4 regions of the Shewanella sp. TB7-MNA-CIBAN-0143 genome follow, and region 3 is predicted to be linked to each of the others. Evidence: predicted binding sites of a transcription regulator. Region 3 holds the regulator's gene; each other region holds the start of a gene.
What was found. The regulator sigma-54, encoded in region 3, starts transcription at its own class of promoters, with help from an activator protein. The targets are predictions, from matches to a motif close to GTTGGCACGNNNNTNGNNT.

Region 1: the regulator sigma-54 is predicted to act here: its motif matches at 4,987-5,005, upstream of AAEY97_RS02810 (flagellar hook-length control protein FliK).
Region 2: the regulator sigma-54 is predicted to act here: its motif matches at 1,601-1,619, upstream of AAEY97_RS09645 (DUF1328 family protein).
Region 4: the regulator sigma-54 is predicted to act here: its motif matches at 1,209-1,227, upstream of AAEY97_RS16735 (superinfection exclusion B family protein).

What each region holds. Positions count from the first base shown of each region.
Region 1 covers NZ_JBEOPL010000002.1:324,389-332,627, reverse strand. The annotation lists gene fliF (flagellar basal-body MS-ring/collar protein FliF) at 1-525, shown strand, start outside; gene fliG (flagellar motor switch protein FliG) at 518-1,564, shown strand; gene AAEY97_RS02830 (hypothetical protein) at 1,678-1,854, opposite strand; gene fliH (flagellar assembly protein FliH) at 1,897-3,111, shown strand; gene fliI (flagellar protein export ATPase FliI) at 3,092-4,432, shown strand; gene fliJ (flagellar export protein FliJ) at 4,438-4,884, shown strand; gene AAEY97_RS02810 (flagellar hook-length control protein FliK) at 5,187-6,734, shown strand; gene fliL (flagellar basal body-associated protein FliL) at 6,828-7,349, shown strand; gene fliM (flagellar motor switch protein FliM) at 7,379-8,239, shown strand, end outside.
Region 2 covers NZ_JBEOPL010000009.1:146,119-154,357, reverse strand. The annotation lists gene AAEY97_RS09655 (ArsJ-associated glyceraldehyde-3-phosphate dehydrogenase) at 1-191, shown strand, start outside; gene arsJ (organoarsenical effux MFS transporter ArsJ) at 197-1,414, shown strand; gene AAEY97_RS09645 (DUF1328 family protein) at 1,742-1,918, shown strand; gene AAEY97_RS09640 (hypothetical protein) at 1,998-2,192, shown strand; gene AAEY97_RS09635 (diacylglycerol kinase family protein) at 2,408-4,060, shown strand; gene AAEY97_RS09630 (sigma-54 interaction domain-containing protein) at 4,081-5,448, opposite strand; gene AAEY97_RS09625 (glutamyl-tRNA reductase) at 5,719-6,195, shown strand; gene AAEY97_RS09620 (BON domain-containing protein) at 6,539-7,090, shown strand; gene AAEY97_RS09615 (hypothetical protein) at 7,448-7,681, shown strand; gene AAEY97_RS09610 (TetR/AcrR family transcriptional regulator) at 8,078-8,239, shown strand, end outside.
Region 3 covers NZ_JBEOPL010000038.1:1,569-9,807, forward strand. The annotation lists gene mgtE (magnesium transporter) at 1-984, opposite strand, end outside; gene AAEY97_RS20680 (HPr family phosphocarrier protein) at 1,495-1,770, opposite strand; gene rapZ (RNase adapter RapZ) at 1,791-2,654, opposite strand; gene ptsN (PTS IIA-like nitrogen regulatory protein PtsN) at 2,651-3,094, opposite strand; gene hpf (ribosome hibernation promoting factor) at 3,097-3,384, opposite strand; gene AAEY97_RS20700 (RNA polymerase factor sigma-54) at 3,410-4,894, opposite strand; gene lptB (LPS export ABC transporter ATP-binding protein) at 5,037-5,768, opposite strand; gene lptA (lipopolysaccharide transport periplasmic protein LptA) at 5,765-6,346, opposite strand; gene lptC (LPS export ABC transporter periplasmic protein LptC) at 6,333-6,893, opposite strand; gene kdsC (3-deoxy-manno-octulosonate-8-phosphatase KdsC) at 6,890-7,456, opposite strand; gene AAEY97_RS20725 (KpsF/GutQ family sugar-phosphate isomerase) at 7,459-8,239, opposite strand, start outside.
Region 4 covers NZ_JBEOPL010000022.1:3,342-10,238, reverse strand. The annotation lists gene AAEY97_RS16740 (sensor histidine kinase) at 1-1,039, opposite strand, end outside; gene AAEY97_RS16735 (superinfection exclusion B family protein) at 1,268-1,879, shown strand; gene AAEY97_RS16730 (DUF3149 domain-containing protein) at 2,315-2,446, opposite strand; tRNA gene AAEY97_RS16725 (tRNA-Leu) at 3,404-3,488, shown strand; gene AAEY97_RS16720 (DUF2787 family protein) at 3,642-4,046, opposite strand; gene AAEY97_RS16715 (JAB domain-containing protein) at 4,065-4,508, opposite strand; gene AAEY97_RS16710 (DUF6641 family protein) at 4,571-5,050, opposite strand; gene AAEY97_RS16705 (AAA family ATPase) at 5,075-6,897, opposite strand, start outside.

The sequences.
Region 1 (8,239 bases), on a different contig from region 3:
GGCCAGGTAACTCGCGTGGCACGAACTGAGCAAGAGTTAACTAATATTCGTCGTTTATTAGAAGGCGCAGTAGGTTTTAGCACTCAACGTGGTGATGCGCTTGAAGTGGTTACGGTTCCTTTTATGGATCAGCTTATTGAAGCGTTACCAGAGCCCGATATGTGGGAGCAACCATGGTTTTGGCGTGCAATTAAACTGGCTTTAGGTGCAATTGTTATTTTAGTGCTTATATTAGCGGTTGTTAGACCGATGCTTAAAAAGCTAACTAACCCTAACGGGGTTAACATGCCAGATGATGTTCGCCCTGGACATGAGTTAGCCGAAATTGAAGATCAGTATGCTGCAGATACCTTAGGTATGCTAAATACCAAAGAAGCGGAATACAGTTATGCTGATGATGGATCAATTCATATACCTAATTTACATAAAGATGATGATATGATTAAAGCCATTAGAGCGTTAGTGGCTAACGAGCCTGAACTTTCCACTCAAGTAGTTAAAAACTGGTTACAAGACAATGGCTAATGAAAAAAAAGATAAAGTAGAAAAATCAACAGCATTTGACCCAGATCTAGTAACTGGTGTTGAGAAAACGGCCATTTTACTGCTTAGCTTGAGTGAAGCCGATGCTGCGTCAATTTTAAAACACTTAGAACCTAAGCAGGTGCAAAAAGTGGGTATGGCAATGGCGGCGATGGATGACTTTGGTCAAGAAAAAGTCATTGGTGTTCATAAATTATTTTTAGACGATATTCAAAAGTTTTCATCTATTGGTTTTAACAGTGAAGAGTTCGTCCGTAAAGCGTTAACCGCGGCATTGGGTGAAGACAAAGCTGGTAACCTGATTGAACAGATTATTATGGGCAGCGGTGCTAAAGGCCTTGATTCATTAAAATGGATGGACGCACGCCAAGTTGCTACCATTATTCAAAATGAACATCCGCAAATTCAAACCATTGTATTGTCGTATTTAGAACCAGATCAAGCGGCTGAAATTTTTAGTCAGTTCCCTGAAAATACTCGCCTAGATTTAATGATGCGTATTGCTAATCTTGAAGAGGTTCAGCCGGCGGCATTGCAAGAATTAAACGACATTATGGAAAAACAATTTGCGGGTCAAGGTGGTGCGCAGGCAGCTAAAATGGGCGGCCTAAAAGCGGCAGCCAATATTATGAACTATCTCGATACAGGTATTGAGAGTCAGATAATGGAAACCATGCGTGAGTCTGACGAAGAAATGGCGCAACAAATACAAGATATGATGTTTGTGTTTGAGAACTTAATTGACGTGGATGATCGTGGTATTCAGGCCTTGTTGCGCGAAGTTCAGCAAGATGTGCTGATGAAAGCGCTCAAAGGTGCTGATGAAGGATTGAAAGAGAAAATTTTAGGCAATATGTCTAAACGTGCAGCAGAATTACTGCGCGACGACTTAGAGGCCATGGGGCCAATTCGTATTAGTGAAGTAGAAGTGGCACAAAAAGAAATTCTGTCTATTGCCCGTCGACTCAGTGATAGTGGCGAAATTATGCTAGGCGGCGGTGGTGGCGACGAGTTCTTATAACATCATCACTTTTATTAAGGCGTTGTGGTTGGCCGTTTATGTATAGAGACTCTTTGTACTGGCGATGTTAACGAGTTATCTCTATTGGGCATTTTTATAGGGATAACGCTCGCCTAATGATATTGACGGTTATTACTAATATGGTTGATGCCAGTACGGTTATTGTTAGTACGGTTAATACCAGTACGATTATTACTAATATGGTTGACGCCAGTACGGTTATTGTTAATACGGTTATTGTTAATACGGTTAATACCAGTACGATTAATCCCATGTTCGACGATTATCATTTTGCTTTGCGCCAATGTTTTCTACTATACAAGTGATCAATTATGCCAGAATCAAAATCACCTAAAGATGGACTCAATGCCGATAATGAGCATGAATTTAGTCATTGGCAATTACCTGATATTACAAAAGATAACAGTTTAGAACCTTCAAATTTATTTGGTAAATTTTCTGAAGCTCATATTCCTGATCCCGTTACTGGGGCCGAAAAATCTATGGCGCCACCAACTATGGCGCAAATAGAAGATATCCGTGCAGCGGCAGAGCAAGAAGGTTTTGAGCAAGGTCAACAAGAAGGCCATCAACAAGGATTAGAGCAAGGGCGCTTAGAAGGGCTAGAGCAAGGCCATCAGCAAGGTTTTTCGCAAGGTGAACAACAAGGTTTAGAAGCGGGCCAAATTAAGGCCAATGAGCTTATTGAACAACTTAATCAAATTATTTCCCAATTTGAACTGCCATTATCAATATTAGATAACGAAATTGAAGCTGAACTGTTAGCCATGACAATAAGCTTAGCAAAGTCGGTAATTGGTCATGAATTAAAGACTCACCCTGAGCATATATTATCAGCGTTACGCCAGGGTGTTGACGCGTTACCACTCAAAGAACAACGGGTTAAATTACGTTTTAGTCCAGACGATGCAGAACTTGTTAATCAATTTTACAGTACTGAACAGTTGCAAAAAAATCAGTGGAAAATTGATATTGATCCAACGTTATCAAATGGTGACTGTATGATTGAAAGTGTGCGTTCCTCTGTTGATTTACGTGTCGAACAACGTATTAACCAGGTATTTAGTGAACTGGACGCTCAGTCAAATCAGTTAGCCAAAACGGTACAACAGCAAAAAACCACAGATTCACAATATCAAACCACATCAGTCGATAATTTAAATGATTTTCAAAACGTTAATCAAGCGACTGACGGTATCGACACTATCGACAATAAAGACGCGATCGATAATAAAGACAATATCGACAATATCGACACTATCGATAATAAAGACAATAGCAACAGTACAGATACCATTGATAGTACGAGCAATAGTACTAGCAATAGCGAGTCTCTCTCAGCAGATGTTGCCCCTCAGGTCGCAGATATTAGCGCGAACCCAGATGTTGCCAATGCGGCTGATACTGATGCATCTGTTAATACAAGCTCACAAGTTAATACCGCGGTAGCTGATACTGCTGATGATATTAAACAACAGACGAAAGACTTATCTCAAGGAAGCAGTGATGAGCACTCGTCAACATAAGCTCCTCAATAAATTTGCGGTGCATCATAAACACGTGCTGCCGCTGCGACCTGTTGCCAGCGGCCAGTTAGTTAGGGTTGTTGGTTTAACGCTTGAGGCAACAGGCTGTCGTGCTCCTGTTGGCAGTTTATGCTCTATTGAAACCATGGTTGGTGAGTTGGTTGCCGAGGTTGTGGGGTTTGATGATTCATTACTGTATTTAATGCCTATTGAAGAGCTTAGAGGCGTATTACCCGGCGCACGTGTTAAACCGTTAGGTGAACAATCGGGTTTAAATGTCGGCTTGTCATTATTAGGCCGTGTATTAGACGGTAGTGGCGTGCCATTAGATGGTTTAGGTCCACTTAATACCGATCAACATGCTGCTCGGCATGGTCCTTACATTAATCCATTATCACGACGAGCGATTACTGAACCGCTGGATGTTGGCGTGCGCGCAATAAACTCTATGTTAACAGTAGGCAAAGGTCAGCGAATGGGCTTGTTTGCCGGTTCTGGTGTGGGTAAAAGTGTGCTGCTTGGCATGATGACACGAGGCTCTAAAGCCGACATTATTGTGGTGGGTTTAGTGGGTGAACGTGGTCGTGAAGTTAAAGAGTTTATTGAAGAAATTTTGGGTAAAGAAGGTCGCGCGCGTTCAGTTGTGGTGGCTGCGCCGGCAGATACGTCGCCGTTAATGCGTTTACGAGCCTGTGAAACGTCCACTCGTATCGCTGAGTATTTTCGTGATTTAGGTTACGATGTTTTATTGTTAATGGACAGTTTGACACGTTATGCCCAAGCACAACGAGAAGTGGCTCTTGCCGTTGGAGAGCCTCCGGCGACTAAAGGCTATCCGCCATCGGTATTTGCTAAGTTACCACGTTTGGTCGAACGAGCCGGTAATGGCGGTGCTGGCCAGGGGTCTATTACTGCTTTTTATACCGTACTAACAGAAGGCGATGATCAACAAGACCCGATTGCCGATGCGTCGCGAGCCATTTTAGATGGCCACATTGTATTATCTCGTCAGCTTGCCGATTCTGGCCATTATCCTGCTATTGATGTGGAAGCATCTATTAGCCGTGTCGCACCTATGGTGATCAGTGTTGAACATCTAGAAGCGATGCGTAAAGTTAAACAAATGTATTCTTTGTATCAACAAAACCGAGACCTTATTTCTATTGGTGCATATGCCCAAGGCAGCGATCCTCGAATTGATAATGCAATACGTTTACAACCGGCAATGAATGCTTTTTTACGCCAGGGATTTAAAGAGCCTGTGAGTTTTGAAGAAAGTCGAGTGATGTTGACTCAAATAGCCGCACAATGTCAGGGATAACCTAAATGAATCGAACTGACCCCTTATTAACGGTATTGAAGTTAGCCACGGCGGCTGAAGATCAAGCGGCATTACAGCTTAAATCTGCGCAATTTGAAAGACAAAAGCGTCAAGGTCAACTCGATGCTCTAAACAACTATCGCTTAGATTATATGAAACAGATGGAAGGGCATACTGGGACGACATTACGCGCTAACCAATATCATCAATTTCATCAGTTTATCCGCCAAGTGGATAGCGCTATTATTCAGCAAGTTGGTGCGGTTAAAGATGCCGAAAAACAAGTGGGTTATCGTCAAGTTCATTGGCAAGAAAAACAGCAAAAACGCAAAGCTGTTGAAATGTTGTTAGCCCAAAAAGCCACCAAAGCAAGGGTAATAGAAGCCAAACGTGAGCAAAAAATGTCAGATGAGTTTGCGATGCAACAATATATTCGTCGGAAACTCAAATAGTCCTTCAAGTGGTAATGTCCTTTAACACTAATATCGTATCACACACACTTATTGGCTAATCCCTTTGATTGTTGTCATCTAAAGAGGATCCAACCAATACGTGTTGGCATTTAAATTGCTTAATATTATTCATTGAAATATAAATCGTCAGCTAAGCGACAGTGAAACCTTCATTATGAGCTTTTTAAGATGATGTTATGTATGTAGTGAAATAGACCTACATATAACCCATAGCGTTAGATTGCAGAGTTGTTTTTTAGACGATAAATTACCTAACCTTGTTTGATTGAGTGGAGCAGATTATGCAGCAGATGAGCAATATCTTACTTGGCAATAGCGGTAAACCTGCTGATGTAGGTGTAAAAGGGAACATGCAAGATGTTGACAATACATCGTTCTTATCTGCTTTTAATCAAGCTAGTGAAGCCGAACTGGCTACAACGAACCGCGCGAGTAATGTGCCTGTATTGTTAGATGCGGAAGCAGAAAACATAGAGGCAAGCAATGCTCTTGAGCTATCTAGCGACGAAAATGCTGATGCTGAAATGATTTTTGCTCAGCTGAATATGGCAGATGCTATCAATAAACGTCATTCCTCTGGCGGAAATGAATTGCCGCATATCGATCAATCTGAGGTTTATGTTGACGAAACTTTTTCAACAGACCCCACAAACCGCAGCATTGTTGATAATGATGTTATTGAGTTGCCTGCAGACTTTGTGACGGTCAAAGAGGCTTTATCCCAGCTGAGTTCTGAAGAACTCGACAATTTAATGGCTTTTGCTGATTTATCAGTAAAAGATTTACAAGCACTAGATAAGCAAGCGTTAAGTGAGTTACTCAGTGACTTTACTCTACAAACCGCTGCTGTCGCTAACAGTGATGAATCTGCAGAAGGCAAACTTAACAGTACAGAACAACGCCAAATTGATGGTTCAGTTGTTACCAGTGCGGCCATTCAAAGCCAAGCCAATACTGCAAATCTTAATACAGCCAATCTTAATGCAGTTAATATTAGTACAGCCAATCTTAATACCGTCAATATTAATGCTGCAGCTGCTAATTCTGATGTAGATCGCTCTTTTAGCTCTGCGGCTTCAGTGGGTTCTGCCCAAGGGATGACTGTCGATCCCAAGACTATTTTAGGTAATAGCACGGGTATTGATGGCAATATCCAATCAGAGACCGATACTACCAAAGTATTGGCAAAAGCTGATTTTTCTGTGGTACTCGATACCTTAGCGACAAAACGCGCCTCTGGAGATGCTTCAGCTAATGTCAATCCGGCTAATTTTGGATTAGATACTGTGACCGATATGAGCGACACTGACACCAAGGTGTTACAAAATCAGAGTAGCTTTACTCCTATACACAAAAGTGACGTGCCGCAATTCCAGTTATCGCTAAGACCACAAGGAGAGCCAGGCGCTCAAATGCAAGAGATGATCCAGCGTTTTTCTCCGGTAATGAAACAACAGTTAATAACCATGGTAAGTAATGGTATCCAACAAGCTGAAATTCGTCTTGATCCGCCAGAGCTCGGTCATTTAACGGTTAAGATTCAAATCCAAGGCGATCAAACTCAGGTGCAGTTTCATGTTGCTCATTCGCAGACCCGCGATATTGTAGAACAGGCCATGCCACGATTACGCGATATGCTTGCTCAAGAAGGGTTACAACTGACCGATAGTCATGTGTCTCAAGGTGGTGGCGGTAGTGAACAACAGCAAGAACAATCAGGACATCAAGCTGCAGGAGATGGCCAGCTGGACGAAATTTCAGCACAAGAGGTTAGCTTGATGACAAATCCATCAAGGAGTTTACATTCAGCTATAGATTATTATGCTTAAGCAGGTAACCTATAGCAATAATGTGACTTTTGAAGAATAGCGAGTTATATCGCTACGTTTTAATGTTAATCACAATGTTGATTAGGAACCATAATGGCTGAACAAGAATTAGAGTTAAATGAAACCCCTGAAGGCGGCAAGAAAAGCAACAAGCTGATTATATTTGGCGCTATTGGTTTGGTGCTGGCACTACTCATTGGCGGTGGATTGTGGTTTTTTATGGGGTCAGACGAGCCTGCACCTACTGCAACAAACAGCGATGCCACTGCTGAAGCTGCTGCGCCAATAGTTAGTGCTGAGGCTGAATATGTTGGCATGCCAAGACCTTTTCTATTTAACTTACCCGGTGTTGATCGCGCTAGGCTGGTTGAAATAAAAGTTCAGTTAATGGTACGCGGCACTGATGATAGTGTGCTTATACAAAAGCATATTCCGTTGATTGAGGATGCATTATTAACAACTTTTAGTGCAGCTGATGTGCAAAAGTTGAGTACTCAAGTCGGAAAAGATGAGCTACGTCAGCTAGCGTTACTCAATGTTCAAAATACGCTGCAACCAATAACAGGCAAGAAAGTCGTTGAAAAAGTCCTGTTTACTGGCTTTGTAATGCAATAACCAAAAGCATTTACTGCTAAGGCAACGATGTGAGTGATTTATTAAGCCAAGATGAAATTGATGCGCTGTTGCATGGTGTTGATGATGTCGATGATGATGAGATTGAAGAGGACAGTGCCGATGCGCGTTCTTACGATTTCTCGTCTCAAGACCGAATTGTACGTGGACGTATGCCTACGCTTGAAATCGTTAATGAACGATTTGCTCGGCATTTACGCATCAGTATGTTTAACATGATGCGTCGTGCTGCTGAAGTGTCGATTAATGGCGTGCAAATGCTTAAGTTTGGCGAGTATGTGCATACTTTATTTGTGCCAACCAGTTTAAATATGGTGCGTTTTAGTCCTCTTAAGGGTACGGCGTTAATTACCATGGAAGCCCGTTTAGTCTTTATTCTGGTGGATAATTTCTTTGGTGGTGATGGCCGTTTTCATGCCAAAATTGAAGGCCGTGAATTTACCCCAACAGAACGCCGCATTGTACAGTTATTGCTTAAAATTATTTTTGAAGATTACAAAGAAGCATGGTCACCAGTAATGGATGTGGAGTTTGAGTATCTCGACTCTGAAGTGAATCCGGCAATGGCGAATATTGTTAGTCCAACAGAAGTTGTGGTCATTAATTCGTTCCATATTGAAGTTGATGGTGGTGGCGGTGATTTCCATATCACTATGCCGTATTCAATGATAGAACCCATCCGTGAGTTACTCGATGCCGGTGTTCAAAGTGATAAACAAGATACCGATATGCGCTGGTCGCAAGCATTACGTGATGAAATTATGGATGTGCAGGTCGGTTTTGATGTCAATGTTGTTGAGCATGAAGTGACATTACGTGATGTAATGGGCTTTAAAGCGGGCGATATTATTCCTATTGATTTACCTGAACAT
Region 2 (8,239 bases), on a different contig from region 3:
GTTATGAAGAACGCCCATTAGTGTCGGTAGATTATAAAACCGACCCACGCTCAAGCATTATCGATGCGTTGTCGACCATGGTGGTGAATGATACCCAAGTGAAACTGTATGTGTGGTACGACAACGAGTGGGGATACGCTAATCGTACCGCTGAGCTCGCCCGCAAAGTCGGCTTAGCAGACAAGGAATAAGCTTCATGGGGCTGGATACATTGCGTACCTTATCACCATCGATAAAACAGTACTTATTGATTACCGGTAATTACTGGGCATTTACCTTAACCGATGGCGCTTTGCGTATGCTGGTGGTGTTGTATTTCCACCAATTGGGTTACAGCCCGTTAAATATTGCGATGTTGTTTTTGTTTTATGAGATTTTTGGTGTCGTGACTAATCTTGTTGGTGGTTGGTTAGGCGCACGGCTTGGCCTAAATAACACTATGAATATTGGCTTAGGCCTACAAATAGTGGCACTAGTTATGCTAACTGTATCTGCTGACATGCTAACCGTCATGTACGTTATGGCTGCTCAGGCGCTGTCGGGCATCGCCAAAGATTTGAATAAAATGAGCGCCAAAAGCGCCATTAAAACCTTAGTGCCCGCAGATGCAGAAGGTAAGCTTTACCAATGGGTTGCGTTGTTAACGGGCTCTAAAAATGCCTTAAAAGGAGTGGGATTCTTTTTAGGTGGTGTGTTACTCACAAGCCTAGGGTTTAGAGGCGCCATTATTTTAATGGCCACGTTATTAGGCATTGTATGGTTATGTAGTTTAGTGACCTTAAAAGATGATTTAGGCAAAGCGAAAAACAAACCCAAATTCAAAGACATTTTTTCTAAAAGTCAGGCAATTAATTTATTGTCGGCGGCGCGGATGTTTTTGTTTGGCGCAAGAGATGTATGGTTTGTGGTGGCATTACCGGTATTTTTAGCCACAACTTTTGGCTGGGATCATTGGTGGGTTGGTAGCTTTATGGCTAGCTGGGTGATTGGTTATGGTGTGGTGCAATCCATTGCACCTTATTTCACCGGTAAACGACAGGGAAAAGTGCCGAGCGGCCGAGCTGCTTTTACATGGGCAACTTATTTACTACTCATTCCTGCCGCGATTGCAGTCGCACTACATGCCGATTTTTATGTGCTAGAAAGTGTCGTCATCGGTTTATTAATGTTTGGCGCGGTGTTTGCGATTAACTCATCACTGCATAGCTACTTAATTGTTAGCTATGCTGGCAGTGATGGCGTGTCACTGGATGTGGGCTTTTACTATATGGCCAATGCCATGGGAAGGTTGATTGGAACGATACTGTCAGGTTGGGTCTATCAAGCCTATGGCTTAGAAGCTTGTTTATGGATATCGAGTGGTTTTATAGCTCTTGCTGCCTTAATTTCACTTAAGTTGCCTCATAAAAAGTAAACCATTACTACCACTAAATGCATTTTTGTTTACATATCGATATTTTGTTATCTAACCGTGATAGCCTGAAACTCTTACCGTATCATCGGTAAAAATTGCCTGTTCGCCTATGGCTTCTTCATTATTTTTTTTCTTACCTTAAATTTAAAACGTCTGTAAATCATGGTTTTATAGTTTTTTGTTGAAGTTGGCATGATGCTAGCTTTAACTAATACATAGTCGTGGTGTGAATCGTTAATTTTTACGATAGAGATAAGATATTTGTTTCAATCGTCAGCGTAAATTCAACGCACATCACAATGTAAACCGTACACCAAGGAGGTTTTTATGTTGGGCTGGACATTAATGTTTTTAGTGATAGCCGTTATAGCGGGTCTATTGGGGTTTACTGGTATTGCTGGTGCAGCAGCAGGTATCGCGAAAATTATTTTCTTTATTTTTATTGTGTTGCTAGTGATTTCGTTAGTAGCCAATGCGATTAGAGGCAAAGCTCCCCGAGGATAGTATTAACCCCTTACCTTAATCTAAGTTGAGGCTGCTTAAACAAGTTTATACGATTACAACCATCATCCAGGAGATGAATATGAATTTATTAAAACTACTGACAATGGCAAGTTTAATGGTGTTTTTAACGGCCGGTTTATCAGCATGTTCAGATAACAAAGCTGAAAATGCAGGTGAGAAAGTGGATGAAATGATCCAAGATGCCGGTAATGCAGTTGAAGATACATGTGAAGATGTTAAAGAAGGTATGAAAGCAGAAGATCCAGACTGCTAAGCATTATACCAATCACATTAACTATTTTATTTGTTTAAGTCGTTAAGTTTTACAACTCAAAATGCATTGTTCTAGGTAGAGTAACTCCATTTAAACCAATGTAAGTCGAAGTTGAATGTTTGACTGACAGCGACGTAATGACCAGATAGTTATTAAGATAAGTATTAGCCTAAGCAGCACACATGTGCTGCTTTTTTTACAACAGGAGGACCACAATGCTAACCCGTATTCATATTAAATATTACTATACTGTTGGCGCATTATTGGCTTTGTGCTTATCTGTGGCGCTTCCTTATGTGTTACTTAAGGTTATTTTTGCTTGGATTGCATTATCTTTAGGGCTGGTGAGTTCAGCTTATTGGTTTAATAGCGCAGGCATTTTCCGAAAAAGCCAAGATGGCAGCATTCCTTGGTATATAAGTTGGAGTTTTGTTCCCTTTTTAATGGGGTGCCAGCTGTATAACGCCTGGGCAAGAAAGCACGACAAAGTGCCCGTAATCCAAAAAATAGATAAGCAGTTGTATTTAGCCTGCCGATTGTTTCCCAGTGATATTGACCGACTTAAGCATGAAAAAATTGATGCAATTTTGGATGTTACTGCCGAATTTGACGCATTAGAGTGGACCTTGTTTGATGAAAATATTGGCTATTTAAATATTCCCATATTAGATCACAGCGTACCGACTGTCGCGCAGTTAAATCAAGCCATTAATTGGTTACACACTCAAGTCAGTAATGGTAAAAATGTAGTAGTGCATTGCGCGCTAGGCCGGGGGCGTTCGGTGTTGGTATTAGCGGCTTATTTAGTCTGCCGTGAGAGAAATCGTAATGTTAATGATGTGCTTAAATCCATCAATAGTATCCGCCAAACGGCACGGTTAAATAAATGGCAGTTGGCCGCTATAGAAAAAATGCATAGTCAGCAACAAATTAATATTCACAAACGTGCTTGGTTGATTGTTAACCCAGTGTCTGGTGGTGGTAAATGGCATGATGAAGCAGACCATATTACCCAAACCTTGACGGATTACTTTCAGCTTGAAGTGCTGTATACCGCCAAAGATAAGTCTGCAGTGCAATTAGCCAAACAAGCTAAACAAAAGGGCGCAGATATTATAGTTGCCTGTGGTGGCGATGGTACGGTTAACGAGGTGGCATCAGTGATTGTTGATACCGATATTTTCTTAGGTATTATTCCGATGGGAACCACCAATGCACTAAGTCATACTTTGTTTGGCGCCGCCAGTAAATTGGTGCCGGTATCGCAAGCGCTTGATATTTTGATTCAAGGTTATTCACAACGTGTTGATACTGCTACATGTAATGATGAGTTGATGTTGTTGCTGGTGGGGCTAGGCTTTGAACAAAAAATGATAGCGAAGGCTGATCGTGACCAAAAAGATGCCCTAGGACAATTAGCCTACCTTAATGGTTTGTGGGCGGCGGTAGGCGAAAACCAGCCATTGTCGATAAGAGTGCAGATCGATGGTGGCGATATTAAAGTGATTAACACCACTAGCCTAGTGATAGCCAATGCTGCGCCATTTACCAGCTTGTTAGCGCTAGGTAATGGCGAGCCCAATATTACCGATGGCTTGTTAGATATTACCTGGATTGAATCGAGTGAGACATCGCCACAACAGTTATTGAGTATGACCGAGTTGCTATTTGCAGGCTTAACTGGAGAACGTGAAGATAATCAACAGAGTCAAATTCATCATGAGCAAGCAAAAAAAATCTACTTAAACACAGATTCGTCTTGCCAATATGTGATCGATGGTGAGTTATTTGAATCAGAAGATTTGTGTATTAAAGTCAAACCCAGGTCATTAAATGTGCTTGTGCCAGAAGCGAGCAAACACGTTTAATGAATGGGCGTTTAATGACGCTATGGTTCGTCTGAACCGGTTTGGTCTTCGTATTTACTGAGTTTGTTGTAAAGGGTTTTGACGCTAATACCTAGCTGTTTGGCAGTATCATTTTTATTGCCCAATGAGTTGTCGAGCGCTTGATAAATAGCTACTTTTTCAAGTTCATCTAAGCGCATACCAGCAGGTATTTGTACGTCGTCAGCTAAAGGCTCAGTTGATGGTTCCAGAGGTGTCACCGTGATATGACTTGGTAAAATAGTATCTTCTGCCAAAATATATGCACGTTCTATTGCGTGTTTTAGTTCGCGAACATTTCCGGGCCATTTTTGTTGTTGGATAAGTTTAATCGCATCATCTGAAAAGGTTTTAGTCAGTTTTTCAGCAGTATTTCGGTAGGCTAAAAAATGTTGTGCTAGGCCACTGATGTCATTGCTACGATCGCGTAATGGTGGCACTAGGATAGGGAAATGCGCTAAACGAAAATATAAATCTTCGCGGAAACGCCCAGCATCAATAGCGTCAGCTGGATCGCGATTGGTGGCAGCAACAATGCGAACATTGGCTTTTTTAAGCTGTTGTGAGCCGACAGAGCGATATTCATTGTTTTCGAGTACGCGTAACAATTTTACTTGATGTTCTAGCGGCATTTCGGTGACTTCATCAAGAAATAAGGTACCGCCTTCTGCTTGCTCGAATACACCACGGTGATCACGATGAGCACCGGTAAAAGCGCCTTTTACATGGCCAAACAGCTCACTGTCGACCAGTTCAGGGCTTAATGCACCACAGTTAATGGCGATAAATGGTTGGTTGATTCGGTGACTGGCCAGGTGAATGGTGTTGGCTACAAGCTCTTTACCCGCACCGCTTTCACCGACAATAAGTACGTTGCTTTCGGTTACGGCAACTTTACGAATAGTACGATACAACTTGTGCATTGCCCGCGATGAGCCAACCAACAAACCGTATTGGTCTAGTTCACTAGAAAATGGCTGTTGTTGTTTTGTCGATTGTGACTGCAAGTCTTGGGCAAAGTCTTCTAAGGTGTCGTTGATTGCGTCGGCATCGTAAGGCTGACGAAAATGATAACCAGCGCTTTTTGACATTAAGTAATCTAAGTTAGGATTCGGTTTACCTTCGCTTAAGAAGATGAACTCAATATCAGACATTAACGCACTGTCAGTTAACTCTGCGTATTCTAGTTGGCTTAACTGCGATAATTCAATAATAGCAACGTCTATCGAGTTACTGTGCAGCTGGTCTAACCAGGGCTGGTCAACTGAACTAGCAATCTTATTAAAGTGCTGGCAACTCGGTAAGGCCAGGAGCCGTGCTTCACCTTCTTGACGACGGTGTAAATGATAAAAAAGTGTTGGACGTGGCATACCGATTCACTCCCTGTGGTGTTAAGTCTAATGTTTACCAGTGATGTCGTGTTGACAATCACCAGTGATCATTCCGTGTAATTAGGTAATTAACTCAGACCCGGACAAATTATAATAACTTTAACTATTAGAAGGTTAATTAATTTTTGCCCATGTGCATGGGGTGTTCATGGTTTAGTTTTTGCTTAATAAGGTGTGCTGTACCCGTATATGTTACACAACCCATCCAACAAAGTGCCAGTAAAATTATCCAATGCAGGAGGATTTACGTTGAAATCATTTACTCGAGAAGAACAGGTTGAGTCCGATGTATGGCTATTACATGAGGCAATTGATTTATGCCAGGAAGGGCAACAATTTTATACCCAAGCTACATTAGGAGCTGACGATTACAACATCAAACGGATTTTTATCCGCATGGCCGACATTAGAAAATGCATGCTGGATCGTTTAACTCCTTTGTTTAGCGTGGTGCGAACAAGCCAAGCAAGGCCAATAGATAGTCAAACTTACCATCAACAATCCTCACATCGACACTATGCTAAGGCTGAGCAGGTTATACAGCATAAGCCGTTACCCCAAGCGATAGCGGTATTGGTTGAAACCGAACAACAGGTCTTGGCTCATTTAAAGCAAACGGCTAGAAAAACTAAAAACCAGCGTGTTGCTAGCCAACTTGCCGAAGGTATTGCTTGGCTGCAAATGAGCTGTGACACCATGAAAAACCTCTCTTTTGCTCATACTTAGCCATCGGCGACACAGAAAGCGTGTTTTAATGGATGTTAATTTGTGGCTGGCGTGTGTTTACCTGACTGACAGCATAATAGTACGGCATTAGTCATCTGTTCATTCTCTGGAGGGGTCATTTAATGCTAGATCAGGCTATTCCGCGAATGCAATTGAGAGTCATTAATTCTCATCGCAACGATGAAAAATTTACCTAGCGTCGGTAAAAAAGTCCGATATTGTCATCTATCAGTAAGATGACAATAACCATGAATACTTGTTAATTCATTATTAACAGATGCTTATAACAATTGGCATGGTTCACGCATTGTATTCCTTGAGATTAACAACGGAGGAAAACTTTATGAACAAGACCACATTATCTGTAGTAATGAGCATTATGTTAGGTTCAATGGCATTCGGTGCAAATGCAGCACAAGATTGGCAAGATGATGCAAAAGATGCGTGGATCGATGGTAAAGCTGAAACAACACTTTTGTTAAATGCAAATCTGAACTCATTTGATATTAATACCGACGTGCATGATGGCAACGTGACCCTAACAGGTAAAGTTAACAGCAGTGTTGATAAGTCACTTGCTGGAGAGTTAATTAGAAGCTTAGATGGCGTGAAAGACGTTAACAATGAGCTTTCGGTGATGAAGCAGTACAGTGATGAAGACAGCAAGGATTTAAGTGACTCACTCACAGATTCGAAAGTTGCTACCGTAGTGAAAACCCGATTATTATTCTCTGCTGACGTGTCAGGTTCCGATATTAACGTCGATGTCGCTAATGGCGTAGTGACATTAAAAGGCACAGTGTCGAGTGATGCAGAACGTGATTTAGCCTTAGCCATCGCTAAAAACACCGATGACGTAAAAGATGTAGTCGATGAGTTACGTGTAACAGGATAATCTATTCGGTTATACTCAAACCAGCCTTTGGGCTGGTTTTTTTATGCCTAAAAAGCATGTGTAGCACTTAATACCAATCTCATTAAATATCTGATCAGTTCAGAGTCTCTCAGGTTTTTTAATTCAAGGCGCATTGATGTAGAAATGGCTGTTCCCTTTTAAATCGATGCAACACAGAAGTGGAATACCTGAGAGACTCCATTCTGGCGGGTTTCAAAGTACTTTATGCTGCGTTAGATGTTTTCAAAATAGAATCACTATTCGCTTCAATCATCTGCCTTGCCTACAGTACTTTGAACTCCCGCTGAAAGATCACATATTTAATAGGATTGGTATAACTTATGGATGCATTTTTCTGTGACAAACCATGTGATAAAACCGCTGTTAAATGTCATGCCGTGGTTGGCTTTGGCTAATGTGTTGTGCCAAGCGCAAACCGATAAAGAAGTGGATCCTCTCAAGCAATATGAAGCCCAAAAACGTTGTGAACAGCTGGTAGATGAACATATGGACAATAGCTATCATGATGAGCGTGATGAAAATATGCAGTTATTGAAACAGTCGATAGCCAATAATACCCATACTGATTAATTCCGTTTCACTTCTGATGGTACAAGCAACTGCTTATCCATCATATTGACAGTCTTATTCGTTCTGGATTGTGTAGGTTTTTTCGGTATAAAAAACTGATTGATGTTAATGGCATTTAGGTTGAATACCTTGTGTGGATGAAACTGTATTTAATGCCGTTGTATTGATTGGCGTGGTTTGCTCCAAGGTCTATGACTCAGTTAATGCTCTCAATAATTCCCATTTGGATTGTGTATACAATAGTGTATATAGATGAGTTGATCCCGAAGTGGAGTATTGATGGGGCAATTTTGTAGGATAATTTACAGATAAACGCGTATGTTTTTGATTATGAGCAACTAAAGTTAGCCGACTGGTCTATTCTTAGTTATCCTATCACTAAAAAAGGAAGGCTAAATGAATAAAAGTGCAGCGAGTAGACTGTCAATATGCGTCGTAGGTGAAAAGCTTTTTGCGTTACACGGTTATAGTGCAGTGGGGATTAAATTGATTCTCGACGAAGTGGGTATTCCTAAAGGTTCTTTTTATCATTACTTTGCCAGTAAAGAAGCATTTGCC
Region 3 (8,239 bases):
CGGTACAATGGTCATTAAAATTGCGATGGTGGCGAATTGCTCTAAGGTACCTTCAAACATGTTACTGACAGATGAGGCTAGTAATGCTGCAAATAGATTGATGGTTAGCCATAGAGAGCGTCTCAGAGTGCTTTTAAGTACAGGGCCAAAGGTATCTTCATCATCATCCATCCCTGCCATTCCCATCATTGAATGTTCGGCATCCTCGCGGATGACATCAATAACGTCATCGATAGTAATTCGACCAAGCAATTTTGCTTGGCTGTCGACGACTGGGGCAGATATCCAATCCATCCGTTCAAATTTTTGCGCCACATCTTTATCGGACATCTCTACAGGAATACTTTCTAATTCTGTGTCCATAATACTGCGGACCGTTACGCTTGGATCGCATGTGAGTAAATCAGCTAATCTTACTCCGCCTAAAACATGATCATGGCGATCCACAACATATAAAGTATCAGTCGTATCAGGTAAATTTCCCCGTTGACGTAAATAGCGTAATACCACTTCGATATTGACATCGGGTCTTAGGGTGACGGTATCAGTATTCATGATACTGCCGGCAGTATCATCTGGGTAACGCAATGCTTGCTCTACTCTATCCCGGTCTTGGCTTCGCATTGATTTGAGCACTTTCTTGTAAACATCATCGGGTAAACTGCGAAGAATATAGGCCATGTCATCTGTATCCATGCCTATTGTGGCCTGGGCAAGCTTCTCTGGTGTCATGCTGCTAATAAGTGAATCTTTAAGTTCTTCACCTAATTCGTCAAGAATTTCCCCAGCATATTGTTGGTCAATGAGTTGCCATAACACCTGACGATTTTTGGGCGGTGATGATTCGAGAATAAGGGCGACATCGTTAGGTGACATGGTATGTAGCATGTTACGGGCATGGACAAACAGACCACTGTCTAGTGCTTGAACGAGTTGATTGAGACGTTGTTCTGTTATCTCATTGTCTAGGTACTCTTTACCCATATATCTACTTCCTATTCGTCATACTTATATTATTCAGTATGTCATTATTCTGGGTTTCTCAGGTTGTACAGTTCAAGGCGTATAAATGCAGAAATAGCTGTCTTTACGTAAGACAATGAAATGCAGAAATAGAATACTTAAATGACTTCTGCGGTGAAATTCTGCAGCAGCCAATGCTGCTTACATACTATAGACGAACCACGTCACGGAAACAGAGTTGCACTGGATCCGTTGCTAGAAGCGGTAATGTCTTTATCATGTTAAACGCCAACTCCCGCAGAATGAACTGATACTAATGAGATTGGTATCAACTGCGTGAGATAATCCTAAGGGCTAATATTTTTGAGGGACTGATGTCTACTGGTGATCATCAATGTCGTGACAGTTTGGTTAGTATGGCCTAGTCATTTAGAGGCCGCATAAAATAAGGATGACGGTGGCTTAAAGCATGAGTAACTTGCAGCTATTCACACATTACAGGCTATTTATAAATTCAATGCGATTAAAAAATTAACAAGATTCATCAAATTTAGCATTAATGAGATCACACACTGCGTTTAATGCAACTTCAGCATCTGGGCCTTGAGCTGTCACCGTAATCATTTTACCGATACCACTTTCAAGCATTAATAGCCCAAGTACGCTAGCTGCGCTGGCGTTTTTTTCGCCTTGAGTTAAGGTGATGTTAGCATCAAAATCCGCCGCTAACATCGCGAGTTTTGTGGCGGCACGGGCGTGTAACCCCAATTTATTTGAAATGGTCACTTGGCGTTCAAGTTTGATCATTGACGCGATCCTATGCTCACTTAGTTATTAGTATCACTGATATTTAATTCTCTGTGGCGAGCATTAACCGTGTGTTTACTGCCTTGTCGAAATCGTTTTGCTAATTGATCTGCAATATATACCGAACGGTGCTGACCACCAGTACAACCAATCGCGATGGTAAGGTAACTGCGATTGTTACGTTCTAAATGCGGCATCCAAGTTTCAAATAGGTTTTCAATTTGCCAAATAAATTTATTAACTAATGGCTGACGACCTAAAAATTCTTGTACGGGCTCGTCTAAACCCGTAAATGGACGCAGTTCTATTTCCCAATGTGGGTTGGGTAAAAAGCGTACATCAAACATAAAATCTGCTTCTGTCGGCATGCCGTGTTTAAAGCCAAAAGATTCAAAGTTAATCACTAACTCTTTATCAACACTGCCTAATAATATTTGCCTAACTTGGTCGCTTAATTCGTAGATATTTAGCGCAGAAGTGTCGATATAGTGATCAACAATTTTTGCGATAGGCTCAAGTAAACGGCCTTCTAGTTTTATCGCTTCTTGCAGTGAAATATGATTTTTAGATAACGGGTGTAATCGACGTGTTTCGCTGTAACGTTTAAGCAATACTTTGTCATTGGAATTTAAAAAGAAACTGATAATTTCAGTGTCATTTTGAAGTAGTGCCAATTGGTCTTGAAGCGCTTTACCTTGTTCTGCAATGTTACGAACATCAACGCTAATCGCAACCAAATCATTACTGCCTTTAAGCTGGGCTAATAATGTGCCAATGAGTGGTAAAGGCAAATTATCAACACAATAATATCCTAGGTCTTCTAATACTCTCAGGGCAACGGATTTCCCTGAGCCTGAACGTCCCGATACTATAACTAGTTTCATGCAGTAATAACCTGATAAAGTTCTGTTGCGTCGTGAGTTTTACGAAGCTGTTTCAATATTTGCTTATCGCTTAACTTTTGGGCCATGCTCGATAACGTGCCTAAATGTTGTTGGCACTGGTCTGCAGGTACTAACAAAGCAAATAAAAGATCCACGGGTTGCTTATCGATTGCATCAAAGGCAATGGCTTCTTCACATTTAATAAATATCGCGATAGGGTGATCGATGGTCGTTAATCTACCATGAGGTATCGCAATGCCATTTCCTATACCTGTGCTACCCATTTTCTCTCTCGCTAACAGGCTTTCAAAAACCTCTTGCGAAGACAGGGTTGGGTACTGGGCAGCGACTAAATTGCTGATGAGTTCCAGTACTTTTTTCTTACTGCCCGGTGTGGCACAGGTAGTGCATTCCGGCTGCAGAATGGTACAAAGTTCCATCGTTAGTGTTTTGTATTCTTCTCTTTGTGTTTAATTACCTGACGGTCGAGTTTATCGATCAGGGCGTCTATTGCAGCATACATATCAGTACTTTCTGACATTGCAAAAATTTCTGCGCCATTAATGTTGATTTTGGCTTCTGCTTTTTGTTGTAATTTTTCTACATTGAGCACAACGTGTACATTATGGATCTGATCGAAGTGTCGTTCAAGCTTTGAAAATTTACTGTGGATGTATTCACGTAAAGATTCTGTTATTTCGACATGACGTCCAGTCAGACTTATTTGCATAAAAAATCCTCCATTGCCTAGTAGGTTATAAACTCTTACGTTGGTTTGAGGGCGGGATCATCATTGCTTCACGGTATTTTGCTATCGTACGACGAGCAACGTTTATGCCCTGTTCTGCCAGAAGCTGAGCCATTTTACTGTCACTCAGTGGTTTTTTCTGGTTTTCTGCGGCAACCAGCTTTTTGATAAAAGCACGAATGGCCGTTGATGAGCATTCCCCGCCATCGTCAGTACTGACATGGCTAGAGAAGAAGTATTTTAGTTCAAATAAGCCTCGAGGGGTGTGCATATATTTTTGTGTGGTGACTCGTGAAATGGTCGATTCATGCATTTCTACAGCTTCAGCGATATCATTGAGCACCATAGGCTTCATGGCTTCTTCGCCATATTCAAAAAAGCCTTGCTGAAATTGCACAATGCAATTTGCCACTTTAAGTAAAGTATCATTACGGCTTTCAATACTTTTAATAAACCATTTAGCCTCTTGCAGATGGCCTCGAATAAATTGACTATCCGACGGGTTTTTACTGCCTCTAGCCATGGCTGCATATTGCTGATTAACACCAATTTTAGGCATGTTGTCTGGGTTTAACTCTACTACCCAACGGCCATTTTTCTTTAATACTGTGACATCGGGAATCACGTATTCATCATCCATGGGGGTAATTAATAAGCCCGGACGAGGATTGAGTGTCTGGATTAAAGTGATTGCGTCACGTAACTCATTTTCTTTTAGTTTTGTTTTACGCATCAATAATCTGAAATCACGGCCAGCAATTAACTCTAAATAGCCTTTAATTAACAAACGGGCATTATCGATATGGGGTGTGTCGTTAGAGTATTGCGCTAATTGGATAAATAGGCATTCACTTAAATCACGTGCAGCAACACCCACAGGGTCAAAGTGTTGAACGCGTTTTAATACCGCTTCAACCTCATCGAGTTCCACATTTTCATCACCCATGGCTTCGAGAATATCTTCGGTACTTTGGGTTAAATAACCGCGTTCATCAATGGCATCAATAATGGCGGTGGCAATGGCGAGATCGGTGTCTGAAAATGGAGTGAGATTTTTTTGCCATTCTAAGTGTTCGTACAAACCTTCAGTAGTTTCACCTTGAAAGGGCATGTCGTCATCGCGCATGCTTGCACTGCCCGAACCTGACATAGGTGAGGCTGTGTATACTTCATCCCATGTGGTATCCATGGCTAAATCATCCATGGTTTCTTTGGTCATGGATTCTGCTATGTCGACGGTGGAAGTGTCTTTTTCGACATTAACAATACTGTTGTCACTAAAGTCGGTATCCGCTTGGTCGCGGTTTTCTTTTAAGGAGTTTTTTGCTTCAGAAAACTCATCTTCTATTTCAAGCAATGGATTTGAATCTAATGCTTGTTGGATTTCCTGCTGTAGCTCCAATGACGATAATTGCAGTAAGCGAATGGCTTGCTGCAATTGTGGGGTCATGGTTAAGTGTTGACCCATTTTAAGTTGGAGTGACGCTTTCATTTACCGCTTATCCCTAGATGATTTTCCATAAAAATGACAATCTCGAACTGTAATCGATTGCCATAAACATCAATGACATTTAACGTTGTTTAGGTATCGTTCAATGAAATGAGTTAGCTAGACTAAAAGGCCAGTAAAGTAACTATAGCTTGAATTGTTCACCTAAGTACACAGCTCGAACTTGTTGATTACTTAATATCTCATCAGGTGTGCCTTCGGCAATTAAATTACCCTGGCTGACGATATAGGCTCGCTCACAAACGTCTAGCGTTTCACGTACGTTATGGTCGGTAATTAATACCCCTAAACCGCGATTTTTAAGTTGTTGGATGATTTTTTTAATGTCGATGACCGAAATAGGATCAACACCAGCAAAGGGCTCATCAAGCAAAATAAATTTTGGATTAGCAGCTAAAGCGCGCGCAATTTCAACTCGACGACGTTCGCCACCCGATAACGACATACCTTGGCTGTCGCGTATGTGAGTAATGTGGAACTCTTCGAGTAGATGCTCAAGCTGTTCAATACGTTGGTCTGTGCTGAGCTCTTTGCGAGTTTGCAGTACGGCCATTATGTTGTCGTAAACGGTGAGCTTGCGGAAAATACTGGCTTCTTGTGGTAAGTAACCTATACCTTTGCGGGCGCGCAAATGCATTGGATCGGCAGTAAGGTCGTCATCGTCAATCAATATTCGGCCTTTATCGCTTTTTACTAAGCCGACAACCATATAAAAGGTGGTGGTTTTGCCTGCACCATTGGGGCCTAAAAGACCGACAATTTGGCCTGTTTTAACCGTTAAACTCACATCTTTAACAACTTGACGAGCTTTATAGCTTTTAGCTAGATTTTCAGCGGTTAAGGTAATTTGGGTCATGGTTTGATCTGCTTGTTAACAGGAATTTCAGGGAGTTTTTGCTTTGGCGCCGACTCGTCTTGGAAATTCTCTGGTTGAATGATGGTGATTACCCGATCTTGCCCTGTACCAGTACTTTCGGCAATCAGCTCTTGAGCACTGATGTTGTACTTGATTTTATTACCGGTAACCTGGCTACCTGATTGATCAAGTTTGGCGTTGCCAGTCAATGTGAGTGTAGTGGTGGCAAGGTCATAGCTAATTTCGTTAGCACTTGCGGTACCAATTTTACCGTCATCTAATTCTTGCGAAAATGTAGCCGGGGTGCCAGTAGCAATTAATCTCTTGCTGGTGGTGTTTTCAGGGGTAAACGCCCGTAACTGATCTGCATTGATATTAATCGTGCCTTGGACAATCGTTACCGGACCATTAAAAACAATTTGATTATTCTTAATGTCGGCAGACTGACTGACTGAAGCGATTTTCAATTCTTGTTTCAGATCCCCTTGTTTCGCTATAGCAGGCAAACTCAATATACAAAGTATGCTACTTAATAACATAACATTGGCGCGAGTGTGGAGACGATTAATGTGGCTCATATGTTCCTTCTACCTGGCTTAGTAGCGATAATTTTTGCGAATTCAAGTCAGCATGTAGGCCTAAACCTTGAATAATAAACCCTTTACCTTTGATGTACACCATCTCTTGTGAGGATCCTATCATAGTGGTTAAATCCACCGTAATAGCTTGGGTACTCAGTGACTGCAGGGGTTCTTCTATATCAATGGCATCAATAATAACATTATTTTCTAATGTGACTTTGCTGGTATTTTTATTCAATTGCCCACGGTCTGCACTTAATTGCCATTGTGCTTTACCGTTTTCAGGGTAAATGAGGTAGATAGGTTTGGTAAAGTGAGTGATGTCACTTGAGGCGTAATGCTCCATGTGTTCGGCGCTGACTCGACTTTCGACGAAACCTAGTTGGTTGAATTCTGTAGTGCGTAGGTTATCTGCAACAAAATCTGGGCGCTCAATACCGCGTATTTGTACCGCGTCCATTTCACTGCGTTTTACTTGTGCTTGCCAGTACAATATAAAAGCAAGCCCAAAAAAAGCAATAATACCTAGCGTGACTCTACTCATATACTCATACCATGAGCACTGGCAAATTTATCTTGGCTTAATAGTAATAAATCGGTGAGTTCACGCAGTGCGCCGTGGCCACCATTGAGGGTGGTTGTCATATGGCACTGTTGTTTGACAAACGGATGACCATCACCGACACAAACGGCTAGTCCTACGGCTTTCATTACAGGTAGGTCTACCATGTCATCGCCAATGTAAGCCACTTCATCAGCAGTCACATTATAGAGCGACAATAATTGCTCAAAAGGCTCAAATTTATTATCAATACCTTGATAAATATGTGTTACACCTAATGCCGTCATGCGGTTTTCAACAATCTTGGATTTACGTCCTGTTATCACGGCAACATGGATACCACTGGTAAGCAAAGAACGCACACCATAACCGTCACGAGTGTGGAACGCTTTGAGTTCTTCACCTGCATTACTGAGGTAAATACGTCCATCTGAAAATACTCCATCGACATCACAGATTAACAGTTTGATTTTTTGAGCTCGTTGCCAAATATCATTGCTGACAGGGCCGTAAAATCCTTGGTGAAACGAGGTTGATTCTGACATGATTAAATGACTCCAGCTTTAACCATATCGAGCATGTTTAATGCTCCGATCGGTTGATGTTTTTCATTAACGACAATCAGTCCGTTGATGCTCTTTTCATCCATGATTTGCAGTGCTTGTGCGGCTAAAATCCCCGCAGGGCAGGTCACACAATTTTCGGTCATAACCTGGGCAATAGGAGTGATTCGAAGATTCACGTCTGCATCGATAACCCGGCGTAAATCACCATCGGTAAAAATGCCCACAAGTTTATTGGCATGGTCGACTACTGCCGTCATGCCAAGGCCCTTTTTAGATATTTCATAAAGTGCCTCAGTAATACAAATATCATCATTGACGATCGGTAAATCATCGTCTTTATGCATGACATCGTCGACTTTTAGAAGTAATTTTCTTCCAAGAGAGCCACCTGGGTGTGATAAGGCAAAGTCATCACGAGTAAAACCTTTTGCTTGTAATAAAGCAATGGCTAATGCATCGCCCATAGCAAGTGTTGCAGTGGTGCTGGAAGTGGGTGCTAATCCTAATGGACATGCTTCTTCTTGCACTTGAATGCATAAATGGATTTTGGATAAACGCGCCATATTGGAGTCTGGTTTACCGGTCACCGCAATCACTGGTACACCCATGCGTTGGATAACAGGCATTAATGTCAGTATTTCGCTTGATTCACCAGAGTTGGAAATGGCGAGTACAATGTCATTTTTGGCTAATGCGCCCAAATCACCATGACTGGCTTCACCAGGGTGAACAAAAAATGCCGGTGTGCCGGTACTGGCAAAG
Region 4 (6,897 bases), on a different contig from region 3:
TTTGTTGGTATTGCTCTAAAATCCCATTAATTTGTTCTAAAGTGGCATCATCGCTATGGATTAATTTGATCAACTCTTCTATGTGAGACAATTGCGAGCTGGCAGCCGTTAAGCAAATACCGATAGGGGTATTAATTTCATGAGCTACGCCGGAAACTAACCCACCTAGTGCCGCCATTTTTTCTTTTTCAACCAGAACTTGTTGTGTTCGTTTTAACATTTGCAATGATTGTTCAAGTTCTCTGGTTTGTTCTTTTACCTGGCGCGCGAGCTCATCTTTATAGCTGCGTTCTAATAGCAGTAAGCGATCGCGATCTTCAAGTGCGTGCTGAAGATCGATTTTTGATTGGTGCAATGCTTGATAAGAGCCTCTTATTTGCCGTTGCATGGTATTAACCGCATCGGCTACCAAACTGAATTCATCATGTTGCGGCTTACGATTAAAATCCAAAGGAGTAAAGTCGTGGTCTAAGCTAATATCATCGCAATATTGGCTTAGTTGACGAAGATGTTTGGTCACATTGAACCACACCAGAAGCAAGATAAAGCCAGCCACTAAGAAGGTTTTGATCGCGTTGGATAATAAAATCAGTGTTGCTTTATCATACAAACGATCATATATGACATTTAGATCAGCTTGTACGATGAGTGTCCCAACAGGAATATGTTCATTATTGGTATAAATTAATGGGTATTGTTTCTCAATAACAGCCGTTTTCTTATATACACCAAAGTGCCATTCTTGATTCGTGTCATCACGGATAGAAATATAGTTTATGTCAGGTAATTGACTTAAACCACGGAGCTGCGTGTCGATTAAATGTTCATCTATTACCCATATACTGGCTGCCAGCACTTCTAAATTTACCGCTTCTATATTCGAAAAAACGCGATCAATTCTACTTACATCACTTTGATAATCACTTACGAGCTGATAAGCCGTCGTCACGAGGGTAATTAAAGAACTAAAGATCACGATAGAAAGCGTCAGTTTTCGAGCTATTGGACTTCGCAGTAACTGTTTTATGGATATCAGCATAGTTTCTTCATTGTGATTTATAAATAGGGAGGATCTACCGATGAAAGTATTTATTCTACAATGCATTTCGCCAGTGTTAGTTCGGGTTTCATACCTTGGTTCAAGCATAGCCTGATAGGCCATATATAGTATGAAAAAATAAATAAATATCAGCTAATCAATTATTTTTTCTGGCATATATTTTGCTTTGCCTTAGTAAGCTCAAAAATCTGACACTGCGGGTAAGCTATGATGAAAATGAAAGTAGGTTCAATAAAGTTATTGAATAGTAAGCGTTTGTTCGTAAGTTCTATGTCATGGCTTATTGTAACATGTGCTAGTTTATTGTTTGCGCCTAAAGATTTATTGGCGTTTTTATCGTTAGACCAACTCGTTAATCAATATGGTCAGTTTATTGGCTTAGGGTTGATTATGGGAGTGGCATATTTTTTAAGCCAGATTTTTGCCTTTGTCGTCGATGAGGCCATCGTATATTTACGTCAAAAACGTACCGTAGAAACTATTGACACAAAAGTGAAACTACTGGACCCTGCTGAAAGAGCCTTGCTACGGGAGTTCTTTTTACAAGGACAAACTATTTTAACCTTGCCACAAAATGAATTAGCGGTTAAAAATTTAGTTAATACCAGCATACTTGAAATGCTTGGAAACGAGCGTCACTATGCGATTCAAGGGCCAACGGCTGAATACAAAATTTCGATGCAAGCACGTAATTATTTAAATCGTGATGTACTCCGTTTACCAGCGGGTGAACCCAGTGCAGAAGAAATGAGTTACCTGATTAAAACGCGACCACATTTTATTAATGGATTGATTCAATCACGTAAGCATGCAGTGTAATACCAATTTCATTAAATATCTGTTCAATTCAGAGTCTCTCAGGTTTTTCAATTCAAGGCGTATTGATGTAGAAATGGTTGTTCCCTTTTTAATCGATACAACACAGAAGTGGAATACCTGAGAGACTCCATTCTGGCGGGTTTCAAAGTCCTTTATGCTTCGTTAGATGTTTTCAAAATAGAATCACTATTCGCTTCAATCATCTGCCTTGCCTACAGCACTTTGAACTCCCGCTGAAAGATCACATATTTAATAGGATTGGTATAATAGCGCGGAAAATAGTGCTGTAGATGAATAAAAAAGATGGGGGCGTATAAAGCCCCCATTCTGGCATAAAAACACATCATGTGTTTTGTCGCCAATCTATCATTCACAAGGAAGTATCCATATTGGATATGAATAATAAGCAGTAAAAAACTTAACCTATTAAGAGACTCACTTAGTAGGTGCAGACTTCACAATAAACATCCACATTAGATAAGACATTATTCCAAAGGTACAAAAAATTACCATCATAGAAAGTAATCCTATTGCGTTACCAAACATTAAATCTAACCAAAATGCCATGATATTTATCCTTTAGGTTGTGAAGACGTGATCATCATAAAGTCAAAATAACGTCGTTATACTGATCTTGATCAATCTTCAGCCGTCATGATGTTAACTTAGTGTAAAATTGCCAATTAGCTCACAAAAAAACACAATCCATCTCAATAGAGGGTGATGAATGACTTTTGACCAATTGAGTGTTTTTTATAGAAAATAATAGGTAAAGGGCTTGCCATTATTAAATGCAACGGTATAATCGCCAGCACTTAATCGTGACAATGATTGTTACGAAAAGTATTGTTTGGTTAGGATTAAATTACGAGTGTTGTTTTGCAAAGATATTTGGATTTCTCAGATTACTTTGCAAAGCTAACATAGCTACTAAGTCTTTGCCTGAGTGATGAAATTGGTATACATGGGGGATTCAAAATTCGCAGCGTGTACTCAACATAACTCAGTAAGTTGTTGATTGACTTAGTTAATAGATATTTATTAACGTTCAAAACCCTTGCAAAGATTTGCAAAGTTTTTTAGATTGATAATTATGTGCCTGTTCAATAACATTAGTTACCAACAGGGTTAAAAACACATAAAGTAGGTACGATGAAATTGGTTTGGTTTTGCAAAGATATTTGGTCTTTTTTAGATAACTTTGCAAAGCTAAATATAGCTTCAAAGCCTTTGCCTGAGTGATGAAATTGGTATACATGGGGGATTCAAAATTCGCAGCGTGTACTCAACATAACTCAGTAAGTTGTTGATTGAATTAGTTAATAGATATTTATTAACGTTCAAAACCCTTGCAAAGATTTGCAAAGTTTTTTAGATTGATAATTATGTGCCTGTTCAATAACATTAGTTACCAACAGGGTTAAAAACACATAAAGTAGGTACGATGGAATTGGTTTGGTTTTGCAAAGATATTTGGTCTTTTTTAGATAACTTTGCAAAGCTAAATATAGCTTCAAAGCCTTTGCCTGAGTGATGAAATTGGTATACATGGGGGATTCAAAATCCCCTGCTTCGCGGCGTGTCGGTTCGAGTCCGACCTCAGGTACCATTATTTAAAGCCCTGTTCTTAATCGAACGGGGATTTTTTTATGCTTATAAATCAATGGTAAAAATACAAGATTGTTACTTTAATGCGTCAACAAGCTTTTGCATCCTTTAGTAGATAAATTGACATGTTTACTTTCACAGCAGGATCGCTTCGTTAATCGGTTGAGATACTGACTTCAAATATTTCTAAATCCTGCCAATAGCACACAAAGTTTTGTTCCCATATAGGGTAAAACTCCATTGCGGCATCCAGTAATATTTCGCCATTAATGCTTTGAAACACGCCAAAGTTAAAATCAAAGTCCAACGCCTTTACGAGTTCGGCATAGCCACCGTGACCGACAAAACAGAACTCGGTGATGTAACACAGGTTCCAATGTTCAGCCATCTTTTCTAGCCTGATTTCGACTGGATGAAACCCACCATGTTCTGAGCTGTAGTTTGGATCTCTAAAGTTAATGGTTAATGCATCATGAGTGGTGTTACTAATCAGCTTGGTTAACGGCAGCAGTAAGCTATCGGAAACAGGCAAGGCCAGTTCCTTATTAATAGTATTCATTTTGTTATCTCACAGAGTTTAGAAGAGTTCGGGTTGATTTTGACGTAAGCTGGTAAAGCGATTTAGGCCGATAATCACATGGTCGATGACTTCAATGTTGAGCACCTTGGCGCATTCAATCACCTTATGAGTAAAGTTAAGGTCACTTGTACTAGGCGTTGGATCGCCAGAAGGGTGGTTATGAACAAGGATTATCCCCGGCATATTGAGTATGACGGCCGTTCTGAGAACCTCCGATGGACGCATGCTGATACTGTTGATGCAACCTGTGGCAACGACTTCAACGCAGTTGATAGCACGTTGGGTGGTGAGGTTAGCCACGATAAACACTTCCTTTGTTTCATATTTTAGGTAATCAAATACCTTTGCAGCATCTTCAGGTCGAAGCAGTGTCTTCTCTGCCAATTCACACTGACTTTCTCTGAACTGATACTTAACGTTAATTTCGCGTATTAATGCCATTGGCTTACCCTTACAAATAGCTTAAGCGGAGAGGGGATTACTAATCCCCCCCTCAAATAGGATTACTTGGTTTTGCTGGGTTCAGTTTTTAGTGGCTGATTACCTTTCTCTTTCTTACTTGGGAACTTAGGAGGTGGTGCAAGTAAGAATGTATCTAGCTCGCCTTTTTCTACCGCATCGATAATGACTTTAATGGTGTCTGGTAGTTTGGCTTTATCACCTACATCAATGGCGGGTTTATCTTTAACCAGCTCTATGGGCTTACCGCTAATACGGACTTCAAGATAGTAATGTTCCTCACTGTCATAGAACCAAGGGCGAACGTTATAACGACGGCGTATCTTCTTACGCTCACCTGTTTCAGGGTCTTTGATGCTCTTTTCACGGTAGGCTTCAAACTCTTTACCTTCAACGAAGCATTCGGCCATTTCTAATTGCTGCTTAAGCTTTTCTAATAAGCGTATGCGTTTACTCACCACCGGTGGCTTGGTCACAATTTCAGGGCGAGCGATTACCTTGAGCGAACTCAATAATGTGGTCATAGGATGTTCCTTTATGGGTGGGGGTTAGCGAATAAAGCCGATGTGGCCTTTTGCTTGTTTACGGTTGTTTTCTTCAGCCAGTAACGTAATGGCCGTCGTTCTATGGTTGTGATTCGGTTGAAATACCATGCGCCTTGCTAGGATAGCGAAGTCACCTGGGGTTAACTGGTTTAGCGTGTGAAGTTGGTCTTTCTCTGAATGAGTCAACTTAGTAATACCAAGTACCTGTCGGTACATCGTATGTCTCTGTGCTTCGGTGAGGTAGTCACACATTAACTTGAAGTCAAAGCGTCGCATCACAGCACTGTCGATTGATGCGAGTGCGTTAGTTGCAGCAAACACAGGAACGCTGTTGCATTCAAGTTGAGATAGCAGCTCATTGATAAGTTGTACTTCATACTGCGCTTGAGCGCTCTCACGCTTGCTCAGTAAGCTATCGACTTCATCAAATAGCATTAGCTTGTTTTCTCTATGTGCTTCTTTAAAGAGCGCTGCAATGTTCTGTTCACTCTCACCAACGTATTTACTCAGAACGTCAGAGCACTTGATGTGCATGATGTCCAATCCATGCGTTTCAGCCAAATGATGAACCCAGCCTGTCTTCCCTGTACCTGCTGGACCACTTAATAACACCCTTAACGGCAGACCATTTTCAATCGCGTCATCGATATCACTAATGATGGTTTCAGCATCTTGCCCATTTGTGGTGGTAAGGTTTAAGCAACTTGGGTCAAAATTCAGCTGCCCCTCGTATTGCGGTAGTGGTTGCTCTTCACCACAAGCTTCAAGCATGGCATCCACGACTTCCAATACCACAGTTTCAGCGTGTTCACCTGTTAAGGCCAACGCATTGGCAACATGAGCCGCATTAGCAATAAAGGCTGGCGCGGCTTTTGTTTTATAAGCCAGCTCTAAGCGAAAGGCATCAGATACCTTAAGTTGCTTGAGCATGGCTTTACTCATCGAATAAGCAAAGGATTCATCAGGGACGGGGATGTCCATCACCAACTTAAATCGCCTGATATAACTGGGCTCCAATATCGATATATGATTGGTTATCCAAATGGTCGGTACGGGGTTTGTTTCAAGTAAACGCATTAACCCCTCTTTGGAGTAATGCTCGTCGGCATGCTTAAACACGCTTTCACACTCATCAACCAGTAAGAGGCTTCCATCTGTACCATTCAACAAACTTTGCATCAGGTTAAGGTAGCTAATCCGCTGGCTAGTAGGCTGTTTACTCAAGAACTCATTCGTTATATTGCCATCTTCAAACTGCACACTTTGTACTTCTAGTAGGCTACGCTTTAGTGACTTTGCCAAGGTACGTGAAAGCTCGGTCTTACCCGTACCTGCTGGACCATAAAGTAAAATGTTAACCCCTGTTAGGCTCTGCTTGGTTGCAGCTTTGAGGTACCGACACACTAAGTCGGCATTAACATGTTCAAACTGCTTAAGGGTGAACTTTGCTGCTGGACTGCGTTTTATAATGGGCTCAATAAATGCCTCACGGCTAGTCAATTTCTGAGTGACCAATATTCTTTTGTATGGAGTTGGTAGTGTCAAACGGTAAGGTAAATGTAATAACCCATCTTCAATAAGGTTATTCTCAACTAAAGGCTGAAGTTGTTGTTCAATGGCGTAACGGTCCAGCTCAGTCTCTTGCTCAAGCGTATGGATCAGAATGTCTGAATCATGGTCAGATAACAGACTAAGAAGCTCATTTAGACCAAGGTTGGCATTCATTAAGATAATGAGTGTTATCACCGATTTCATCTTTAAATCTAGCTTAAACAAATCGCAGATAAACTCGGCGTTATGGTGCACTGTCTGGGTGATGGTAGGGT